2 regions of the Mesorhizobium sp. BHscii genome follow, and region 1 is predicted to be linked to the other one. Evidence: predicted binding sites of a transcription regulator. Region 1 holds the regulator's gene; the other holds the start of a gene.
The links. Region 1 encodes LexA, which represses DNA repair genes until DNA is damaged. Its sites were predicted from a motif close to TGTTCNNNNTGTGTTCNG; they were not measured.
Positions count from the first base shown of each region.

Region 2: a site for LexA is predicted at 1,318-1,335, ahead of ACWTU7_RS12505 (DNA recombination protein RmuC). Genes of this name have one in related genera too.

Region 1 is NZ_JBSPKW010000018.1:117,787-121,222, reverse strand. It holds gene ACWTU7_RS23005 (molybdopterin molybdotransferase MoeA) at 1-724, shown strand, start outside; gene lexA (transcriptional repressor LexA) at 829-1,566, shown strand; gene ACWTU7_RS22995 (ComEC/Rec2 family competence protein) at 1,560-3,436, opposite strand, start outside.
Region 2 is NZ_JBSPKW010000007.1:77,473-80,908, reverse strand. It holds gene ACWTU7_RS12510 (GFA family protein) at 1-5, shown strand, start outside; gene ACWTU7_RS12505 (DNA recombination protein RmuC) at 10-1,284, opposite strand; gene def (peptide deformylase) at 1,390-1,932, shown strand; gene fmt (methionyl-tRNA formyltransferase) at 1,946-2,875, shown strand; gene ACWTU7_RS12490 (GNAT family N-acetyltransferase) at 2,872-3,381, shown strand; gene truA (tRNA pseudouridine(38-40) synthase TruA) at 3,400-3,436, shown strand, end outside.

The sequences.
Region 1 (3,436 bases):
GGCGTCGGCCAACCACCCGCAGGTCAGCGTGGTGAAACGGCCGCTGATCGCCATCATCGCCACCGGCGACGAATTGCTGCCGCCGGGCAGCGACCTTGGCCCCGACCAGATCATCTCGTCCAATGCCTATGGCGTCGCCGCCGCGGCCCGCTCGGTCGGCGCCAGCGCGCTCGATCTCGGCATCGCCCCCGACCGCAAGGAGGCGATCGCCACGCTGGTGAAACAAGCGGTCGACGCAGGCGCCGACGTCATTGTCACGCTGGGCGGCGCCTCGGTCGGCGACCATGACCTGGTCCATGACGTGCTGACCGGTGAAGGCATGACGCTCGATTTCTGGAAAATCGCCATGCGGCCTGGCAAGCCGTTGATGTTCGGGCGGCTGGGCGACATCCGCTGCATCGGCCTGCCTGGCAATCCGGTGGCGAGCCTGGTCTGCACGCAGCTCTTTCTGAAGCCGCTGCTTGCGCGGCTCGGCGGCCGCGCCTTCCGGCAGGACATGCGTCAGGCGCGGCTCGGCGCCGCCATGCCGGCCAACGATCTCAGGCAGGACTATGTACGCGCGGTGGTGAAGGAAGAAGCCGGCACGCCACTGGCGACCCCGTTCGGCGTCCAGGATTCCTCGATGCTCAAAATGCTGGCCGACGCCAACGGGCTGATCGTGCGCGAGCCATTCGCTCCCCCAGCCGCGACGGGCGCCGCGTGCAGCGTGCTGATGCTACGCTGAACAAAACGTCAACACATTCATTAAACTTTAAACGGTTGCGGAACACAACTGGAACAGATAGTGTTTGTTCTGGGTTTGTTTTTCTGATTCTGTTGGGGGTCGCGATGCTGACACGCAAACAACATGAACTGCTGATGTTCATCCACGAGCGGCTGAAGGAAAGCGGCATTCCGCCCTCGTTCGACGAGATGAAGGAAGCGCTCGACCTCGCCTCGAAGTCGGGGATCCATCGGCTGATCACGGCGCTGGAGGAGCGCGGTTTCATTCGCCGCCTGCCCAACCGGGCCCGCGCGCTGGAGGTGCTGCGCCTGCCCGATTCGATCGCGCCCGGCCTCAATGCGGCTCGCAAATTCTCGCCAAGCGTCATTCAGGGCAGCCTTGGGCAGGGCAGCCTCGGACGACAGATCAAACCGGCGCCTTCGCGCCTGCCCGCGGCCGGCAATGACGACGACGTCGTTGCCACCATCTCCATACCGGTGATGGGCCGCATCGCTGCCGGTGTGCCGATCGACGCCATCCAGCACCAGACGCATTCGATCTCGGTACCACCGGACATGATCACCGGCGGCACGCACTACGCGCTGGAGGTCAAGGGTGATTCGATGATCGAGGCCGGCATTTTCGACGGCGACACGGTCATCATCCGCAACGCCGACACCGCCCAGCCTGGCGAGATCATCGTCGCATTGGTCGACGAGGAGGAAGCGACGCTGAAGCGGTTCCGCCGCAAGGGCGCCTCGATCGCACTGGAAGCCGCCAATCCGGCCTATGAGACGCGCATCTTCGGGCCGGACCGGGTCAAGGTGCAAGGCAAGCTCGTCGGACTGATCCGGCGTTACTGAGCGGCAGGCTTCTTGGGTTTCTCGGCCCTGCGGTATGGCGGCAAGCCCCTCGCCTCGCGCGAAAATCTCCGCTGCTCGTGCCAAGGCCTATATGGCTGTCTGACGGCAAAACGGATTTCTGCGCGCGTCGTCGCTGATAGCGGATCGAAGAAGACGGCGGCACTGCCCATGCGAGCGAGCTGCCGTTTGGTGACGACGAGAACCAGCGGATTGCGGCAGGGATTATAATAGGCTGTGGCATCGTCGATGACGATCAAATCCGCAAAGGCACAGGCTGGCCGTGCGGTTTTGCGGTCGTCGGCGAGTGCGATGATCGCGCCGGACGGGTGCCGGGCGAGGCACAGGCCGGCAGTGCAGTAGAAGGGCGCTCCAGGCGGCAGGTCGGCCGGGTCGGCGATGTCGAACCGCACGTCTCCTTTTTCGAATGTTTCCGGCTCGACAATGGTCGCTGAAACCAGCGCATGTTTCCAGTTGTCGGTGGTGAATTCGTTCGAACGCACCCGGTTGACGGCAAGTTCGCCGCCGCCGATCGGCAGCGCCACCAGATGCGCATCTTCCGAAATCAGCACATCGGGGGCGCGCGTGTCGGAAATCGTCAGCAGGCCGGCGAGCGCAAAGGGAAGTGCCGCAAGCCGCAACCATGTCGTCGCCATCGTAGCGATGACCAGGGCGACCGTCACCAGCAGAACCGACTGCAACGAGATCAGCCCGACTGCATCGACCGGCGACCGCTCGGAAATCCATCCCGATATTGCGATCATGGCCGTCAGTCCCTTGCCCATCATGTAGAGGAAAGGTCCGTCGAAGCCGAAAGGCATTGCCAGAGCGCTGAGGACGGCCAGGAACATGACGACCGTGACGATTGGCATGACCGCCAGATTGGCGAACAGGCTAAGCGGCGATACGCGCTGGAAGTGCCAGATGGCGAAGAGCGCGGTGGCGCTGCCGGCAATGATGGAGGTCATTGCGATGGTCCCTGTCCCAGCGGCGAGTTTTCGCGTGACGAAAGCGACCGGCGACCGTCGCTGTGGCGGCGCCGTGGCCCTGTCGGCACGATAGTCGGACCATCCGGCATAGGCGCCCACGAGAGCAGCAGTCGCGGCGAAGGACATCTGGAAGCTTGGGCCGACCACCTCGTGCGGCGACACGACGATGACGGCGATGGCAGAAATCGTCAGATTGCGCATGGTAAGTGCCGCTCGGTCGAACAGCACGGCGACAAGCATTACCGCCAGCATGATGAAGCTGCGTTCAGCCGCGACCACGATACCGGAAAAAATGAGATACGCAGCGATGGAAAGGAGTGCGGCAGCAGCCGCATATTTCTTGACCGGCCGGCGTGACGAAAAATCGGGAAACAGCGCAAAGGCGCCGCGCAGCAATCCCATGATCGTGCCGGCGACAAGCGCCATGTGCAGGCCGGAAATCGAGATGATGTGGTAGATGCCGGTGCGCCGCATCGATTCGTTTATCTCTTCGGGAATGCCGGCACGCACACCGATGATCAGTGCGGCGGCAATCTCCCCCTCGGCGCCACCAATGCTGTCCCTGATATGGTCGGCAATGTTTTCGCGCGCCTTTTCGATCGAGGAAGAAAGGCGCGCGGCGAACGGCGCATCCTCGGAAACGACGATCTTCGGATTGCTGAGGAAAAAGCCACTGGCACCGATACCGGCGAAATAGCTGTCAAAGGAGAAGTCATAACTGTCCGGCCTAACCGGGCCAGTCGGAGGCAAAAGCCGCACATAACCGGTTGCCACCGAGCCTGCAGTCATCTCAGCGGGAATTTTGCGTGCCGAAACCCTGACACGTCCCGGTGCATAACGCAGTGTCGGCCGGGCGGTCGACATCACGTCGATGGTCAGCCTGA
Region 2 (3,436 bases), on a different contig from region 1:
AGTAGCCTCTCAGTCGTCCCCTTCGACCACCCTTAGCCTCAGCTGGCCGGTCTTGGAGTCGGCGACGCGTGCGCCTGCTTCGGCCCTCGCGCCGGTCCCATGTGTCGTCCCGGCCGATCCGGCGTCTTCCTCCGTCGGCTGCGCGCCGAACTCCAGCGCCTCGATCTTCTGGCCGCGCTTGGTCACCTTCGACGTCGAGACGAGGATGTCGTCGATATCCTTCGCCGACTGGCCGAAATGGCTCTGCAGCTTGCGCACCCGCTCGTCGAGGCGCGAGACATCCTCCATCAGCCGGATGACTTCGCCCTGGATCAGATGCGCCTGCTCGCGCATGCGGGCGTCCTTCAGGATCGCCTGGATGACCTGGATCGACAGCATCAGCAGCGACGGCGAGACGATGACTATTCGGGCGCGGTGTGCTTTGTGGACAATCCCCTCGAAATTCTCGTGGATCTCGGCGAACACCGATTCCGACGGAACGAACATGAAGGCGGTGTCCTGTGTCTCGCCCTGGATCAGGTATTTTTCGGAAATATCGCGGACATGCACCTCAATATCGCGCCGGAAAGCTTGTGCGGCGACCTTCTGCAAATCGGCGCCTTCGGCGGCACGGATGGCATTCCAGGCCTCCAGCGGAAACTTGGCGTCGATGGCAAGTGCGGGCGCCCCATTCGGCATCTTCACCAGGCAGTCGGGCCGGCTTCCGTTCGACAGGGTCGCCTGGAATTCATAGGCGCCGTGCGGCAGGCCGTCGGCGACGATCGCCTCCATGCGCGACTGGCCGAAGGCGCCGCGCGTCTGCTTGTTGGAGAGGATCGCCTGAAGCTGAACGACCTGGCCGGCGAGCGACTGGATGTTGCCCTGCGCCGTATCGATGACCGCCAGCCGCTCCTGCAGCTTGGCGAGGCTCTCATGCGTCGATTTCGTCTGCTCGGTCATGGTCTGGCCGAGGCGGCCGGTCATCGCGTCGAGGCGTTGGCCGATCGACTGTGTGAGTTCGGCCTGCCGCGCCCCGAACACTTCGGCGATGGCGCCCATGCGGCCCTGCATCTCGGCCTGGCTTTGCAAGATACCGGCCATCCGCGCCTCGGCGTCGCGGGCGTGGTCGGCGGCTTCGGCGGCAGCCACCGCACGCGCCTTGGCCGAGCGCCACAGCGCGACGACGAGCGCCACGAACAGCCCGAGGAACAGGATCGCGCCGAATGCCAATGCGTGGCCGAGCGTGATCGTGGTGGCGCCGAGCCGGGCGATCGGTTCGGACAGGATGGTGGTCAACTCGTTCATATTGGACAGCATAGATGATTCGGCCTGACGGGACAGATCAAAACGTGAACAGCGCTGCAAATGCCCCGGTTGACGCTTTTCATTCGAGGTCTTAGGTGAGACGCCATGTCGATCAAGCCGCTTATCATCCTTCCCGATCCCGTCCTGCGCCAGGTTTCAAAGCCGGTCGAGCGTGTCGACGGCGCTTTGCGCAAACTGGCCGACGACATGCTGGAGACCATGTATGATGCGCCGGGCATCGGTCTGGCGGCGATCCAGGTCGGCGAACCGCTGCGCATGCTGGTGGTTGACCTCGCCAAGGAAGACGAGACGCCGGCGCCGCATGTCTTCATCAATCCCGAAATCCTCGAGAGCGCCGATCAGCGCTCGGTGTACGAGGAGGGTTGCCTGTCGATCCCGGATTACTATGCCGAGGTCGAGCGCCCCGCCGCCGTGCGGGTGAAATATCTCGATCGTGACGGCAAGCTGCAGGAGATCGAGGCCGAAGGGCTGATGGCGACCTGCCTGCAGCATGAGATCGACCATCTCAACGGCGTTCTGTTCATCGACCACATCTCGAAGCTGAAGCGCGACATGGTGGTGAAGAAGTTCAAGAAGCTCGCCAGGGACAAGGCAGGCAACAAGGCGCCGGGCAAGTTGGTGGGATAGGCTCAAAATGCCCCTGCGCGTCATCTTCATGGGTACCCCCGAATTTTCCGTTCCGACGCTGCGGGCGATCGCGGAAGCCGGGCATGAGATAGAAGCCGTCTATACCCAGCCACCGCGCGCCGCCGGTCGCCGCGGGCTGGAACTGACGCGGTCGCCGGTTCAGCGCGAGGCGGAGCAACTGGGCGTCGAGGTGCGGACGCCGGTGTCGCTGAAAAGCGAGGTCGAGCAGCAGGTGTTCCGCGCCTTGCGGGCCGATGTCGCCGTGGTCGTCGCCTATGGATTGCTGTTGCCCAAACCCATTCTCGAGGCGCCGCGGCTCGGCTGCCTCAATGGTCACGCGTCGCTGTTGCCGCGCTGGCGCGGCGCCGCCCCCATCCAGCGCGCCGTCATGGCCGGCGATTCCGAGACAGGCATGATGGTCATGCGGATGGAAGAAGGCCTGGACACCGGCCCGGTAGCCATGGTCGAAAAATGCGCCATCGGACCCGATATGACGGCCGGCGACCTGCACGATCGGTTGATGCTCATTGGCGCCGCGCTGATGGCGGAAGCGCTGGCACGGCTGGAACGCGATGCCCTGACATTTACGACTCAGGCGACGGCGGGGGTGACCTACGCCAAAAAAATCGATAAAGCGGAGACGCGCATGGACTGGACGCGGCCTGCGGGCGAAGTCCACAATTATATTCGCGGCCTGTCGCCCTTTCCCGGCGCATGGTGCGAGACCGAAATCGGCGGCCGTCTGGAACGGCTGAAACTGCTTCGCTCGACGCTTTCGCAAGGCGCCGGCGAGCCGGGAGGAATTCTCGACGACCGGCTGACGGTCGCCTGCGGGTCAGGCGCGATCAGGTTGGTCGAAGTTCAACGTGCGGGCGGAAGGCCCATTGCCGCGCAGGAGTTTCTGCACGGGGCCAAGCTCGAAAAAGGAATGAAGTTCTCATGAGCATGATGTCGATACGCGCGGCGACGCCGCGAGACCGCGAGGCGATTCGCCTTGTCGAGGAACACGCATTCGGCCAGCAGGCGGAGGCCGGATTGGTCGATGCGCTGGTCAGCGGCGGCGACGCCGTCGTCGAACTGGTGGCGGAAGAAGATGGACAGGTGGTCGGCCATATCCTGTTTTCGCGGCTTTTCGTGCAGAACGGCGGCAAGAGCTTTTCGGCCGTGGCGCTGGCGCCCCTGGCGGTCGAGCCGTCATTCCATGGCACCGGCATCGGCGGCGCGCTGATCCGCGAGGCGCATATCCGCCTGAAGGAAGCCGGCGAGGCGCTGGCGGTAGTGCTTGGCGATCCTGCCTATTATGGCCGCTTCGGCTACAGCCATGCGCGCGCCGAAAAGTTCGAAAGCGAGTACCAGGGCGAAGCGTTGCAGGCGCTGGCCTGGGGCGAGGCGCCTGAGACCGGCAGACTGGTCTACGCTTCAGCCTTTAGCTCCGCGCTCGCCGCCTAACCTCAATCCCGCTTAGGAATGCCGCGTTTTCGCCTCGACATCGAATATGACGGCA